One region of the Neobacillus sp. BF23-41 genome, then DNA from elsewhere that is predicted to be linked to it. Evidence: predicted binding sites of a transcription regulator. Region 1 holds the regulator's gene; each other region holds the start of a gene.

The links. Region 1 encodes Rex, which represses fermentation and respiration genes when NADH is low (regulators of the CRP and FNR family bind a similar motif). Its sites were predicted from a motif close to TTGTGAAATATTTCACAA; they were not measured.
Region 2: a site for Rex is predicted at 2,991-3,008, ahead of AB7942_RS24400 (cytochrome c oxidase subunit 2A). Genes of this name have one in related genera too.
Region 3: a site for Rex is predicted at 2,857-2,874, ahead of AB7942_RS04190 (DoxX family membrane protein). Genes of this name have one in related genera too.

Annotation. Positions count from the first base shown of each region.
Region 1 is NZ_JBGBPR010000017.1:4,098-8,779, forward strand. Features, by position in the region: gene AB7942_RS21545 (ABC transporter ATP-binding protein) at 1-1,031, opposite strand, end outside; gene moaC (cyclic pyranopterin monophosphate synthase MoaC) at 1,209-1,706, shown strand; gene AB7942_RS21555 (redox-sensing transcriptional repressor Rex) at 1,743-2,399, shown strand; gene ystJ (NADP-dependent malic enzyme) at 2,558-3,805, shown strand; gene AB7942_RS21565 (sulfite exporter TauE/SafE family protein) at 4,032-4,682, shown strand, end outside.
Region 2 is NZ_JBGBPR010000023.1:68,925-73,606, forward strand. Features, by position in the region: gene AB7942_RS24380 (dynamin family protein) at 1-465, opposite strand, end outside; gene AB7942_RS24385 (hypothetical protein) at 621-779, opposite strand; gene AB7942_RS24390 (isoprenylcysteine carboxyl methyltransferase family protein) at 809-1,378, opposite strand; gene AB7942_RS24395 (type III polyketide synthase) at 1,380-2,468, opposite strand; gene AB7942_RS24400 (cytochrome c oxidase subunit 2A) at 3,203-3,352, shown strand; gene AB7942_RS24405 (cytochrome c oxidase subunit II) at 3,374-3,850, shown strand; gene AB7942_RS24410 (b(o/a)3-type cytochrome-c oxidase subunit 1) at 3,850-4,682, shown strand, end outside.
Region 3 is NZ_JBGBPR010000002.1:213,036-217,717, reverse strand. Features, by position in the region: gene AB7942_RS04205 (class I SAM-dependent rRNA methyltransferase) at 1-1,059, shown strand, start outside; gene AB7942_RS04200 (hypothetical protein) at 1,236-1,457, shown strand; gene AB7942_RS04195 (DoxX family membrane protein) at 1,519-2,028, opposite strand; gene AB7942_RS04190 (DoxX family membrane protein) at 2,247-2,756, opposite strand; gene AB7942_RS04185 (heme-dependent oxidative N-demethylase family protein) at 3,106-4,062, shown strand; gene AB7942_RS04180 (dimethylamine monooxygenase subunit DmmA family protein) at 4,062-4,523, shown strand; gene AB7942_RS04175 (PDR/VanB family oxidoreductase) at 4,540-4,682, shown strand, end outside.

The DNA of each region.
Region 1 (4,682 bases):
GAAACCATATCACCCTCGTACCCAACAGCGAGTGAATCCACTGTTAAAACATCATTTCCGCTTTGTTTTTCAATTTCAAACGAGAAGGAAGCAGACTTTTCATCGCCTAATGGACGATCCATCATCTCCATCTTTTCAAGCTTTTTACGACGGCTTTGGGCACGTTTGGTTGTCGATGCCCGCGCTAAATTCCGGTTGATAAAGTCTTGGAGATCCGCGACCTCTTGCTGTTGTTTTTCGAAAAGCTTTAAATCACGCTCATAATTTGCCGCCTTTTGATCAAGGTAAGAACTATAGTTGCCTGTAAACCTTTGGATTTGCTTACGGGAAACTTCATAAACTTGAGTAACAACTTTATCTAAAAAATAGCGGTCATGGGAAACGATCAAAATCGCCCCATGATAACTTTGTAAATATTGCTCCAGCCAGGAAAGCGTATCAATATCAAGGTGGTTTGTGGGCTCATCCAATATTAGGATATCAGGCCTGGTTAACAAGAGTTTACCAAGGGCTAGACGAGTTTTTTGCCCGCCGCTTAAACTAGATATCATCAAGGATTTGTCATGGAAATTCAGCCCATGAAGGACGGAGCGCATCTCTGCCTCATACTGATACCCTCCCAGTTCTTTAAATTTGACCTGAAGATGATCGTACTCTTTTAGGATTCTTTCGTACCTGCCACTGTCTTCAAAAACGAGGGGATCAGCCATTTGTTCTTCAAGTGTGCGGAGTTGTTTTTCCATTAATCGCAGCGGTTCAAAAACCGTCAGCATTTCATCCCATATGGATAATGATGATTCTAACCCAGTATTTTGAGCTAAATAGCCAATCGTCACCTCTTTTGGCTTGATGATTTCTCCGCCATCATGTGACAAGTGTCCGGCTATAATCTTCAATAATGTCGATTTTCCCGCCCCATTGCGTCCAACAAGGGCAACACGGTCCCGAGTTTGTAATTCGAGCTTAATATTCGATAAAATAAGGTCAGCACCATAATATTTTTGTAATTGATTAACCTGTAGCAAAATCATTCTCATTCACCTCTATTACATAGGATAAGTGTACCTTATTCCCGGTATGTCGGCAATAAACTGCTCGCCATATTAGCGGAGTGAAGTCTTAAACCGACATAAAATGTAATATATAGTTCAAAGTTTCACACACATATAAGGAAAAATAGTGTATGATTTGATGGGAGGATTTTTTATATGGCAGAATTTACGCATTTTAATGAAGAAGGCAGAGCAAAAATGGTCGACGTCAGTGATAAGCCGGAAACGGCACGTACGGCGCTTGCTCATTCCAGCATTACCGTTAGTAAAGAAATTTATGATAAAATAACTAATAATGAGATGAAGAAGGGCGATGTCTTAGCAGTGGCCCAGATAGCAGCTGTCATGGCAGCAAAGAAGACATGGGATTTGATTCCAATGTGCCATCCGATTCCATTAACAGGTGTTAATATTTCTTTCTCTTGGGAACAGGATAAGGATGAGAACTATCAATTATATATTGCTGCAGCCGTTAAAACGAAGGGGAACACAGGCGTAGAAATGGAAGCGTTAACAGCCGCATCCGCATGTGCCTTAACGGTTTATGATATGTGTAAAGCCGTTGATAAAGGTATGGTAATTGGACCGACGTATCTTGTCGAAAAAACAGGCGGTAAAAACGGTGATTTTAAAAGAGATGAAAGAGTTAAATAAATTTTTAACTAAACCATTCATGGGGTGTGGGAGATTATGAGTAATGAAACAACGAAAATACCACAGGCGACAGCAAAACGGCTGCCCCTCTATTATCGATTTCTAAAAAACCTGCAAAGTTCAGGCAAGCAAAGGGTCTCTTCAGCGGAATTGAGTGAAGCAGTAAAGGTAGACTCAGCAACGATTCGCCGCGACTTTTCCTATTTCGGTGCGTTAGGAAAAAAGGGCTATGGGTATAATGTTAATTACTTAATATCCTTCTTCCGAAAGACCTTAGATCAGGATGAATTAACTAAGGTTGCCTTAATAGGAGTCGGAAATCTTGGGACTGCCTTTTTAAACTATAACTTTTTAAAAAATAATAACACAAAAATAGAATGCGCCTTCGATGTGGATCCCGACAAAATGGGAACTATGATTCGCGAGGTACCCGTTCATCCTATGGATGATTTAGAGAAGGTGTTATCAGAAACTAATATTTCAGTGGCGATATTAACGGTTCCGGCTCCTGCCGCTCAAATGATAACCGATCGACTGGTCCAAGCGAATGTAAAAGGGATCTTAAATTTCACTCCAGCGAGGTTAAATGTTCCACCATTAATAAGGGTCCATCATATTGACTTGGCTGTGGAGCTTCAATCGCTAGTCTACTTTTTAAAGCATTATCCAACGGTCGAAATAGATGAAGAATAATTAGTTAAAAAGGCTTTCCACAAAATTTGTGGAAGGCCTTTTGTATATTAAATCCCTGCTTTTTTTAATTACATAATCTATAAAAATACTTTCTTATGCACTAAGATGTAGGTAGATAAAATGCAAGCGGTTACTAGCCGGGAAGTGGGGGAAATTCAATGTCAATTTTACGGGATGAAGCGTTAAAAATGCACAAGGAACACCAAGGCAAGGTTGGGATTTATTCTAAGGTGGCAGTACATAATGCAAAAGATTTAAGCCTTGCCTATTCACCCGGTGTGGCAGAGCCATGTTTGGTCATTTATGCAGACGAAAATAAAGTCTATGATTATACCTCGAAGGGCAATCTTGTCGCAGTTGTATCCAATGGGACAGCGGTCCTGGGGCTTGGAAACATTGGACCAAAAGCTGCGATGCCTGTGATGGAAGGAAAGGCCGTGTTATTCAAATCGTTCGCAGATGTTGATGCCTTTCCCATTTGCTTGGCCACCACTGACACAGACCAGATCGTAGAAACCGTCAAGCTGCTAGAACCAACATTTGGCGGAGTGAACTTGGAGGATATTGCTGCGCCGCAATGCTTTGAAATTGAAGACCGCCTCCGCCAAGCCTGCGAGATTCCTGTTTTTCATGATGACCAGCATGGAACCGCGATTGTAACAGCCGCTGGTCTAATCAACGCATTAAAATTAGCGGATAAAAAAATTGAAGATATTCGTGTTGCCGTAAACGGAGCAGGTTCAGCTGGAGTAGCAATTGTTAAGCTCCTGCTGCATATGGGCGTGAAGGATGTTATTTTATGTGATACAAAAGGAATTATTTATGAAGGCCGCCCGTTCGGAATGAATCGATTCAAAGATGAAATGGCGCGAATGACAAATCGCGGGCAAAAACAAGGAACGTTAGCCGATGCGTTCCTTGACGCAGATGTGTTTGTGGGGGTATCAGCAGCTGGGGCCGTTACAAAGGAAATGGTTGGTTCTATGCACCGTGACCCGATTATCTTTGCCATGGCCAACCCAGTACCGGAAATTATGCCCGATGCGGCCAAAGAAGCAGGAGCACTTGTAGTGGGTACAGGACGTTCTGATTTTCCGAACCAGGTTAATAATGTGCTTGCTTTCCCAGGAATTTTCCGCGGCGCTTTAGATGTCCGTGCAAAGGAAATCAACGAGGAAATGAAGCTCGCCGCGGTCTATGCAATTGCTGGATTAATTTCAGATGAAGAACTTCATGCTGATCATGTTATTCCAGACCCTTTTGACCCTAGGGTCGCAGCACAAGTAGCAGCAGCAGTTGCTTCCGCTGCAATGGAAACAGGGGTAGCTCAAAGAATTGTCAATGTTGAGGAAATTAAACAACGCCTATTAGCACTAGCGGAAGCAAAACAACCAGTTCATGTTTAGGTCGAGTAAAATCAAGCTTTTAAGGGAGGACTACCTCAATCTAGAGGTAGTCTTTCAAATTTTGGGAATTAGGGCATATTTCCAATATACCTTTTAAATTTTTAGTACAATAATGAATGATAGTTTTTTTCTTTTTTAAATCGGTGGGTATGAGCACGTTTTTAGGTAAGTAATTTTAACATTTCCTAGAAGGACATCTAGGGTTTTGCAATCGGAGGGGATGAAGTTGGCGATTGTGCTGACGATGTTTGTGCTTGGGATATTATTAGGATTTGTTGGGGCGGGCGGCTCCGGCTTTATTATTGCCATCTTAACAGTTATTTTTGGAGTACCAATACATATGGCGTTAGGGACATCACTAGCAGCGATGGTGTTTACGAGCATGTCAGGTGCCTACAGTCATTTTCGTCAAGGAAATATCTCAATTAAAACCGGTTTAATCGTCGGTGGATTTGGTGCAGTTGCCTCCTATTTAGGTTCAAAACTAGCCAGTTTGATTCCGATCCATTCTTTGCATTGGTTAACAGCAGGGATGTTATTTTTGTCGGCTGTAATACTGGTTGTACGCTTATTTATTGTTCAAAAAATAAAGGCAAACAACAAAAAAGTGAAACCTGGCAACCTGCTTCTCATTAAGAAAGCGGCAGTCGTCGGGTTGGTTACCGGATTGTTGTCTGGTACATTTGGGATAGGTGCTGCGCCGTTCATTCAAATCGGGTTGCTGGTCATCATGGGACTTTCGCTTAAACAATCAGTTGGTACAACAATGCTCGTTATTTTGCCAATCGCTTTAGCAGGAGGAATCGGCTACTATTTCGAAGGATACCTGAATTTAACCCTGTTAGTTGAAGTGGTAGGAGGAACGATGATTGGCTCC
Region 2 (4,682 bases), on a different contig from region 1:
ATCATCAGCAGAATCAATACCAGGTGTATCCATGATTACCGTATTATCAGGTAAGCCTGAGTGACTGTGACTAATTTCAATTTCTTCAATTTGATCGCCGTCTTTGCAATAATTTTTGACTAATTCATAATCATACGGAGCTAAATAGATGCGAGGCTTTTCATTTTTGAAAAAGACCTTTGCATATTCTTCTCCAGCTTTTACTTTCACTAAGTTTGCACTTGTCGGAATTGGACTAGATGGAAGTAAATTCTCTCCAACGAGTTGATTGATCATTGTCGATTTCCCTGCAGAGAAATGGCCACAAAATGCAATCATAAACTCTTTGTTCTTCAGCTTCTTTGCTAGTTGTTTTATTTTTTCCGCATTTTCATAATCTTCTTGTTCGTTTATATATTCAAATACTGAAACGATTTTAGTTTTTAGTGTTTGGATGGCTTCTTCTTGATTGGCTATTTTCACCATTTACTTATTCCCCTTAGCAACTTTGTAATATTTTTTATTTTATACGATAATTCAAACTTTTCCTATCTTGACACTTCTTTTACATAAAACAAATTTTTTCCAAAAACGACAAAAGCCAAGGTGCAAGACCCTGGCTCCCAAAATACACTATTAATTTAATGTGTAACGTTTTTTAAGACGTGCTTCATGACAAATGCATAAATAATAACCGTTCCACCAACTAAAGCAAAAGTCAATTGTAACACCTTCCTTATCAGACTTTCATTGAGAATGATTTTCATCGATAACCAAAGTTTAACATAGGTGATAATCATTTTCAATAGCCCATTTCTAACTGTCACAATTATTTAACAACTTTAGGTAGAAAACGATTACAATCCTGAAATGTCCCTTCATATTCAGTCAGCTCCCTAAGCGCCTTTTCCTCCTCAGGTATACGAATCCTAAGCACGATGATATTTAATATCGTAAATAAACTAGCTGTAAAATAAGCGTTGAACAACAATGGAATAACAGCCAGTTCAATCGCAACAACAAAATAATTGGGATGTCTGATAAAACGGTATGGTCCCTTTCTAATCACATTCGCATTTCTTAAGACAATAATTTTTGTATTCCAAAACCTTCCTAATGACGCAATCGCCCATATTCTAAATAGCTGGGCTATAAGAAAAACAATTATTAGGATGCCCCATAAAGGAGATAGATCCAAATTCATGAAAATTTTTTCACAACTTAAGAAAATAAAAAACAGTGCATGCATCGTCACCATATAACGATAATGCTTTTCGCCAAATTCAATGGCCCCAAGTTTCTTCATCCACTTTTCATTGCTTTTTGCTATTCTTAGCTCAACAATCCGCTGAAGGCCGATGAATCCTACTAATATCAGAAATGAGGTAATATCTTTCATATTACTCCCACCTAAATAAAAGCAGTTCGGAACTGAAACCAGGTCCAAGCGCGGTACCAAGTCCTAAAGCATCCTGAGGAATATCCATCTCCATGTAACGTTTTAGCACATAAAATATCGTTGTTGAAGACATATTCCCAAATTGTTTTAACACTTCAAGTGAAACGTCAGTCATGGATGGAGGTAACTCTAATGATTTTACATAGGCATCTATCACTTTTTTCCCACCCGGATGAGCAATAAAATAGTCAATTTGTTCAAGGTTGATTTGATGTTCACTTAAAAATCCACTTACATTCGGCTTTAACCAATCCGCTATGATCTGGGGGATATCCCGAGAAAATACGACAAACATCCCCGTGCTCCTAATAGCCCAGCCCATTACATCTAAAGAGTTCGGCATAAGAGTGGACTGTGTAGCAATGATGGAGGGAGATGTCGGCTTCTTCCTGAAATCTGAAAAGTATGAATCATCACCGCAAACCAAGGCACAGGCTACACCATCAGCAAACAAAGAAGTTCCGATTAAATTACTTTTCGAAAGATCATTCCGCTGAAACGTTAGGCTGCAAAGCTCAACTGAGAGTACTAGGGCCTTTGCTTTTGGAAAGGCAAGACAATATTCATAGGCTCTCGATAGACCAGCAGCACCGCCTGCACAGCCAAGTCCCCAAATAGGTACCCTCTTTGTGTGTGAATTAAACGGGAGGAGATTCATGATTCTCGCTTCTATACTAGGTGTGGCCATCCCCGTGGTTGAGATAAAAAAAATGATGTCAATTTCTTGATAATTAATATTTCGGTTTAAGTAATCCTTATTATTTAAACACTTCTCGATTGCTTCTTTTCCAAGTGTCACCGCAGATTCAATATATGCAGAATTTTTTTCTTCAAAAGTATGTTCTTCTTTAAACCAATCGAGATTTTTAACAAAATGTCTTTTTTCAATTTGTCCATTTTGAAAAGCTCGTAAAAGTCTTTCAATATCCTTAAAGGAATCTGAGAAAAGCTCTCGTGCAAACTCCAAAGCTTGATTTTGGTTAACTTCAAAAGGGGGAGTAACCTCTGCAACTGAAATAATTGTAGGCATGTTTTTTCTCCTTCAATCTATGTAAGGGTATTTTTTCCAGTTTAAAGGTTTTTATTCAAGAGTTTCAGAAAGCAAAAAAAAAGCTTCCCTATATGAAGAGGAAACCAAAAGTTTCCACTCTGGGAAGCAAACGTTTTGAAGGTTGTTGCTGTGCTCTTAAATTATATAATGGATATTGATTTCATTCATTAACTAATGATTTCCAGTTCCGAATTTCTAAATAAACAGCAAGAAAAATGCTTATAAATGTTTTTTCAACTTATTTTTTATCGGGTTGTTTTTGAACTTCAATTTTAATTTTATTTTTTACTAATGTTCCGCAGATTTTACAGATTTCTACCTGGTCATACAAAAGGCGGCAATTATCACAATAATATTTTTCCACAAAAACACACTCTTTTCTGAAGGAAAATATGAATTTCTTAATATCATATTTATAGGATTCCAAAGTGTGACATTCATTTCAAAAAGGGTGGTTAATTTCGTGTGTGAATGATTATTCAATTACTTTTATCACAGGTAAAGTGTGATAGTTCACATTTTAGTCACAAATACCCCCTGGCAATTGTGATATAAATCACTGTTACATCAATTTTATAATATTAACATAGTAGATATCTAAGGAATGAACATTTTGTGAACTGCTAATTTTGTTATTTTTTCTTCACAATTGTTTTGTATTATGATAGAGAACTAATCATTTATTTTAACTACTCTGAAGGGAGTGCAGGGGGATGGCGAAGGCGGAACTTAAAACAAACCAAAAAACAGAAATAGAAGACAGCTCTTCTCTTAAAGGGACATTAGCGTCCGTTTTCTTATTGGGAGCTTTTATTGTTGTCACTTGGGTAAGTGTCTATTACCTATTTGTTGAACGCTTTTAATAATTGAAGGGGGAAAGAATTATGCATATGCATAAGTTCGAGAAGATTTGGCTAACTTTCGGAATTAGTGCACTGGTAGTATTTTTGACAGTTGTGGGTGTAAGCGCATTCTATCTTGGCAACAAGCCGCCAAGTTGTTTAACTACGATTAATGTGGATAAGGTCGATCAAACAAAACCATTTGATAAACCAGGATTACATAAGGTTGAAGGTAAGGATTGGGACTATGAATTAGTATATGTAGCTGCAGCGTTCTCCTATAATCCAGTGAAAGTGGAAGTACCAGTTGGGGCAAAGGTAAAAGTTATTGCTACAACCAAAGATGTTGTCCACGGGTTTGAAGTAGCTGGCACAAATATTAACATGATGCTTGAACCTGGTTATGTCAGCGAATATACAACCACGTTTGATAAAGCTGGTGAATATTTAATTGTTTGTAATGAATATTGTGGTGCTGGTCACCATTTAATGAGTTCGATGATTGAGGTGGTAAAATAATGGCTAACTCGACAGCAGCAAAAGTAAAAGTTGATCCTCGTGATGCAAAGCTTTCAATGGCCCACTTTTTTGTTGCCTTCTCTGCACTTGCACTTGGTGGTTTAATGGGGCTTTTACAAACCCTTGTCCGTTCCGGTAAATGGGAACTTCCATGGGGTATTGATTACTACCAAATCTTAACCGTCCATGGTGTCTTAATGGGATTGGTTTTAACGACATTTTTTATTATGGGATTTCAGTATGCTGCCGTAAGCAGAACCACTGGCGGTCATTCAAATGCTGCTCGCCGCACTGGCTGGATCGGTTTTTGGATCATGTTAGTCGGTACCTTAATGGCAGCTACCATGGTTTTACTTAAGGAAGCATCCGTACTTTACACTTTTTATGCACCTCTTAAAGCCCATTGGATATTTTACTTAGGCTTAACCTTCGTCGTTATAGGAAGCTGGATTGATGGTGCTTCACAAATCATGACCTATGCAAAATGGAGGAAGAATAATCCTGGGAAGCCAAGTCCGTTATTAAGCTTTATGGCTGTTATAAATACAGTCATGTGGATTATTGCTACTCTTGGAGTTGCAGCAACCGTATTGTTCCAATTACTTCCTTGGTCGCTTGGATTAGTTGATACTGTTGATGTGTTAGTAAGTCGGACTTTATTCTGGTATTTTGGGCATCCACTTGTTTATTTCTGGTTATTGCCTGCATATATGTGTTGGTATGCGATTATCCCGAAAATTATTGGTGGGAAAATTTTCTCTGATTCATTAGCACGTTTGTCATTTATTTTGTTCCTGCTATTCTCGATTCCGGTTGGTTTTCACCATCAATT
Region 3 (4,682 bases), on a different contig from region 1:
GAAAGAAATATATTTTTTGCCAAAGGCTATTATGGTAAGCAAAATAAGGGAATTGGCTGGGTGTTGAGCAGAAAAGAAAATGACTCTTTTGATCAACGTTTTTTTGAGAAAATGCTAAAAGAAGCGATTAAGGATAGGGAATCATTTTATCAAAGTTCAGAAACTACCGCGTTTCGAGTATTTAATGGTGAAGGTGATGGAATCGGTGGTTTGACGATTGATTACTTTGCTGGTTATTATTTGTTAACATGGTACAGCAAGGGTATCTATCATTTTCGAGACGATATCATTCAAGCTTTAAAGGAACTGGTTGAATTTCAGGGCATTTATCAGAAAAAGCGTTTTGATGAAAAAGGGCAATACATCGAGGAAGATGACTTTGTCGCAGGTGAAAGAGGTCATTTCCCGCTTATTGTCAAAGAAAATGGTGTCAACTTTGCCATTTACTTAAATGAAAGCGCCATGGTCGGGGTGTTTTTAGACCAGCGGGATGTAAGGCGCACAATCCGAGATGTGTATGCAAACGGTAAGACAGTTTTAAATACTTTCTCTTATACGGGGGCTTTTTCCGTGTTTGCAGCTCTAGGGGGAGCAACGAAAACAACAAGTGTAGACCTGGCCAATCGGAGTAAGAGTAAAACGATTGAGCAGTTTAGTGTAAATGGTGTGGACCATGAAACACAAGCAATTATTGTTGAGGATGTATTCAAGTACTTTAAATATGCAGTCAAGAAACAACTGAAGTTTGATATGGTCATCCTTGATCCGCCGAGCTTTGCCCGTTCAAAGAAATTTGTCTTTAGTGCCGAAAAGGACTACAAGAATCTTCTAATCGAAGCGATTGCCATAACTGCGGACAACGGAACCATTGTTGCATCCACAAACAGCAGCGCTTTTGGGATGGATAAATTCAAGAGCTTTATCGATGCTGCCTTTAGAGAATCTGGCGGCCGGTACAAACAATTGGAAGAATTTTCACTTCCCGTCGATTTCAAAACCATTAAAGAATTTCCAGAAGGGGACTACTTGAAGGTAGTATTTATAAAAAAAATAAGATAAGAATGGTGCCTGACACCCACATGGAATTTGATGTGGGGGGGCCTTTTTTTATTTTTCAGGGTGTTGTAAATCCCATTTTTGCAATATAATAAAGGGAAGATGTTCATGAAATTGTCACAAATGCTACTTTCGTAACTTACATAAATTAAAAAATAATCATTTCTGGGGGAAACGATATGATTAGAGCGGCTATTGCTGGTGTTGTTGGTTTTGTGCTTATTTTTATCGAGTCGATGATTGTGATGAAGCTAAAAGGTCTAGAAACGATTGAATTTGGCGGGTTGGCTCCGTTCATTAATGTCTGGGCGATGAATTTCTTTTTCATGTTTGCCATCCTTACACAGGTAACCAATTGGTATATGAACAAAGAAAGTTTAAAAGAAGATAATAGTTTTTAGTATTAAAAAAAAGCGGCGCAATCTGGTAGGATGACCAAGACTGCGTCGCTTTTTGTTTGGATTAAACATTATGTTTTACAGCTTTATTCCCTTTAAATGCTGTGTTACGAATGAATGGGATAACCCAACGGTCAAGACCGATGCGGCCAGCATTATAGCCTGAGAAAATAATAATTGCTCCTAGGAAAAGATCTGTTGGAATATGTGATACGGTTCCTGCTAAGAAAAATGAAAAGTTCATTACAAGTCCAAAGAACATAGCAGCAGTTGTTAAGCATCCAAGAATAAGTCCAAGTCCGATTAAGAACTCTCCCAGAGGGACGATGGTGTTAAAAATATCAACGTTTGGTAAGGCGAAATGCTTTAAGAAATCAACATACCAGCCATAAACCATCGCGCCGTCTGGCCCCTTCACTGGATTAGCGATTGCCCCTTTTAGATAGCCAGAAGCATCAAAACCGCCTGATAATTTGTGGAACCCAGCTGTTATCCAAGAATACCCCATATATAAGCGAAGAACTGTTAAAATTCCAGCGGCAACTTTGTTTTCTCTTAACCAATTTACTACCATGTGAAACACTCCTTGTTAATTTATTTTTATTTGTTTGTTCGTTAACTACATTTTTACTATACTTGACTTATTTTGAAATTAGGGTAAATTGTTCACTATTTCACATATTTGTAAAAAAGTTATGAACAAATTTCACACACACAAGATTCTTCACAAGACAATTGGAGAGTGTTGTAGATAAGGGAGTTTATGAAAGACATTCCCCATGCTTACTTGTATTAAACGTTATGTTTCACTGTTTTATTCCCTTTAAATGCTGTGTTACGAATGAATGGGATAACCCAACGGTCAAGACCGATGCGGCCCGCATTGTAGCCAGAGAATAGGATAATCGCTCCTAGGAAAAGATCTGTTGGAATATGTGATACGGTTCCTGCTAAGAAAAATGAAAAGTTCATTACAAGTCCAAAGAACATAGCAGCAGTTGTTAAGCATCCAAGAATAAGTCCAAGTCCGATTAAGAACTCTCCCAGAGGGACGATGGTGTTAAAAATATCAACGTTTGGTAAGGCGAAATGCTTTAAGAAATCAACATACCAGCCATAAACCATCGCGCCGTCTGGCCCCTTCACTGGATTAGCGATTGCCCCTTTTAGATAGCCAGAAGCATCAAAACCGCCTGATAATTTGTGGAACCCAGCTGTTATCCAAGAATACCCCATATATAAGCGAAGAACTGTTAAAATTCCAGCGGCAACTTTGTTTTCTCTTAACCAATTTACTACCATGCGAAACACTCCTTGTTAATTTATTTTTATTTATTTGTTTGTTTGTTTGTTCGTTAACTACATTGTTACTATACCAAACTTATTTTGAAATAAGGGTAAATTGTTCACTATTTCACATATTTGTAAAAAAGTTGTGAACAAATTTCAAACGAAATGATCTTTTATCCATAATACCTTGAGAGTTTTGACCATCATCGGCATTATAAAGGACAGATCTCCAGTTTTCCAACTGAGTTTTGTCCTTCAGACCAAGTGTCATTTAAGTGATCCCACTTAAAAATAGGTATTCACATTCTACCTTCCTTTTTATTACAATGAATATAACGAATTTTCAGTAAAGGAGGATATTATGCATCTGGCGTCCGAACTAGAATCCTTTCCATACCCATTTAAAGAAGTAGTGTATCGTTACTCAAATAACTCGACACCGTTAGATCTTTCTAACAGTGTGGAAATTACCCCTCATTATAAAGAGGAAATAAAGCTAAGGCGGCAGCTTCTCGAACATCATCCTGAACGCTGCTATCAATCACTGCCACATACGCTGAATGGACAATGGGAAATCCTTGAGTTGGTAATGGACCATCTAGCAACCTATTATCCTGAAAAGTTTAATCTTGATAAGAATTGTAAAAAGTGGACGTTTGAAAATAAAATTCTTCAGGAAAAGCATGATTTTATTGTTGGTGATGTAACGACTCTGCCATGCCAACCATTAGATTTTATCGGGCGGCATGTACAAGAGGACATCATCTTCATGATGCAGCGGGACGGAGATTTATACTTGGATGCTGGGCAGTTATGTTTTCCAGCTAATTGGTCATTGGCTTTTGATCTAGGGATGAGTTTTAGAGAAATTCATAAGCCTATCCCTGGATTTAAGGAGGGAGGGTTGGACGGGCGAATTCTCCAATTTCTGTTGCAGTTGGAGGCAGGTTACCCTTGGTGGAGAAAAAATTGGTCCTTAATGGCTGGGAATTGCTTAGATACATCGCTTGAAACCTTTGATGTCTGGGGGAAAGGCAGGAAAGAGGTAACAAAGGAAAATGCTGGTGAGTTTGTTCATTTACGAGTGGAAGTGCAAAAGTTATTCCGATTGCCTCGGTCAGGAGGAATTCTGTTTACGATCCATACCCACTTGCTTTCATTAGAAAAATTAACCTTAAAATCTGAATGGGCTGAGCAATTCTATCAGATCATTCGTGAGTTGCCACCCCATATTGTCGATTATAAAGGGCTATCTCTTTTCAAGGATGCTGTCATCGATTACTTAAAAGAACAGTTAACAAACAGGGGTGTTAGCTAATGGATAGTGCAACTTTTGTACCTGGAAAGCGAAAATATTTATTTTGTACCGACGAGAAGGGGGGTGCGATTTTACAATCGATTATCGACCAAGTGGTAGATAAAAATCTCTCTTTTGAAATGGTTTTTATCGGCAAAGTTCAATTTACAGATTTGGTTGCATGGTTAAGTGAACAGAGGATGGGGAGTTACCTTTATATTGCTGCCCATTGGAATCAATTGAAGGCGATCAAACAATTAGCTGAAGAGATTGGTTTTTCCGAGGAAGAAGCGCAGTACATTGGCTATGGTGAGAAGGAGAAAAATGTGTTTTGCGGCCGTTGTCATGGAATCACTACAATCGATACTGAAAACACGGAACAAGTTGAAGTGGACTGTATTTATTGCAATTTAAGACTTGAGATTTCTAATCATTATTCTCGTCTAAGGGATGCTTATCTAGGATATGTTGCTAAACTTTAAAAGGGGGTGGATACCATTGAAACAGGAAAAAACAATCGAAGTATTGGTGAAATCCATTCACCAGGAAACCCCAGATGTTAAACGATTTTCACTAGCTCCAGTTAGTATGTCAGAACTGCCTGGGTTTAGTGGTGGTTCGCATATTACTACATATATAAA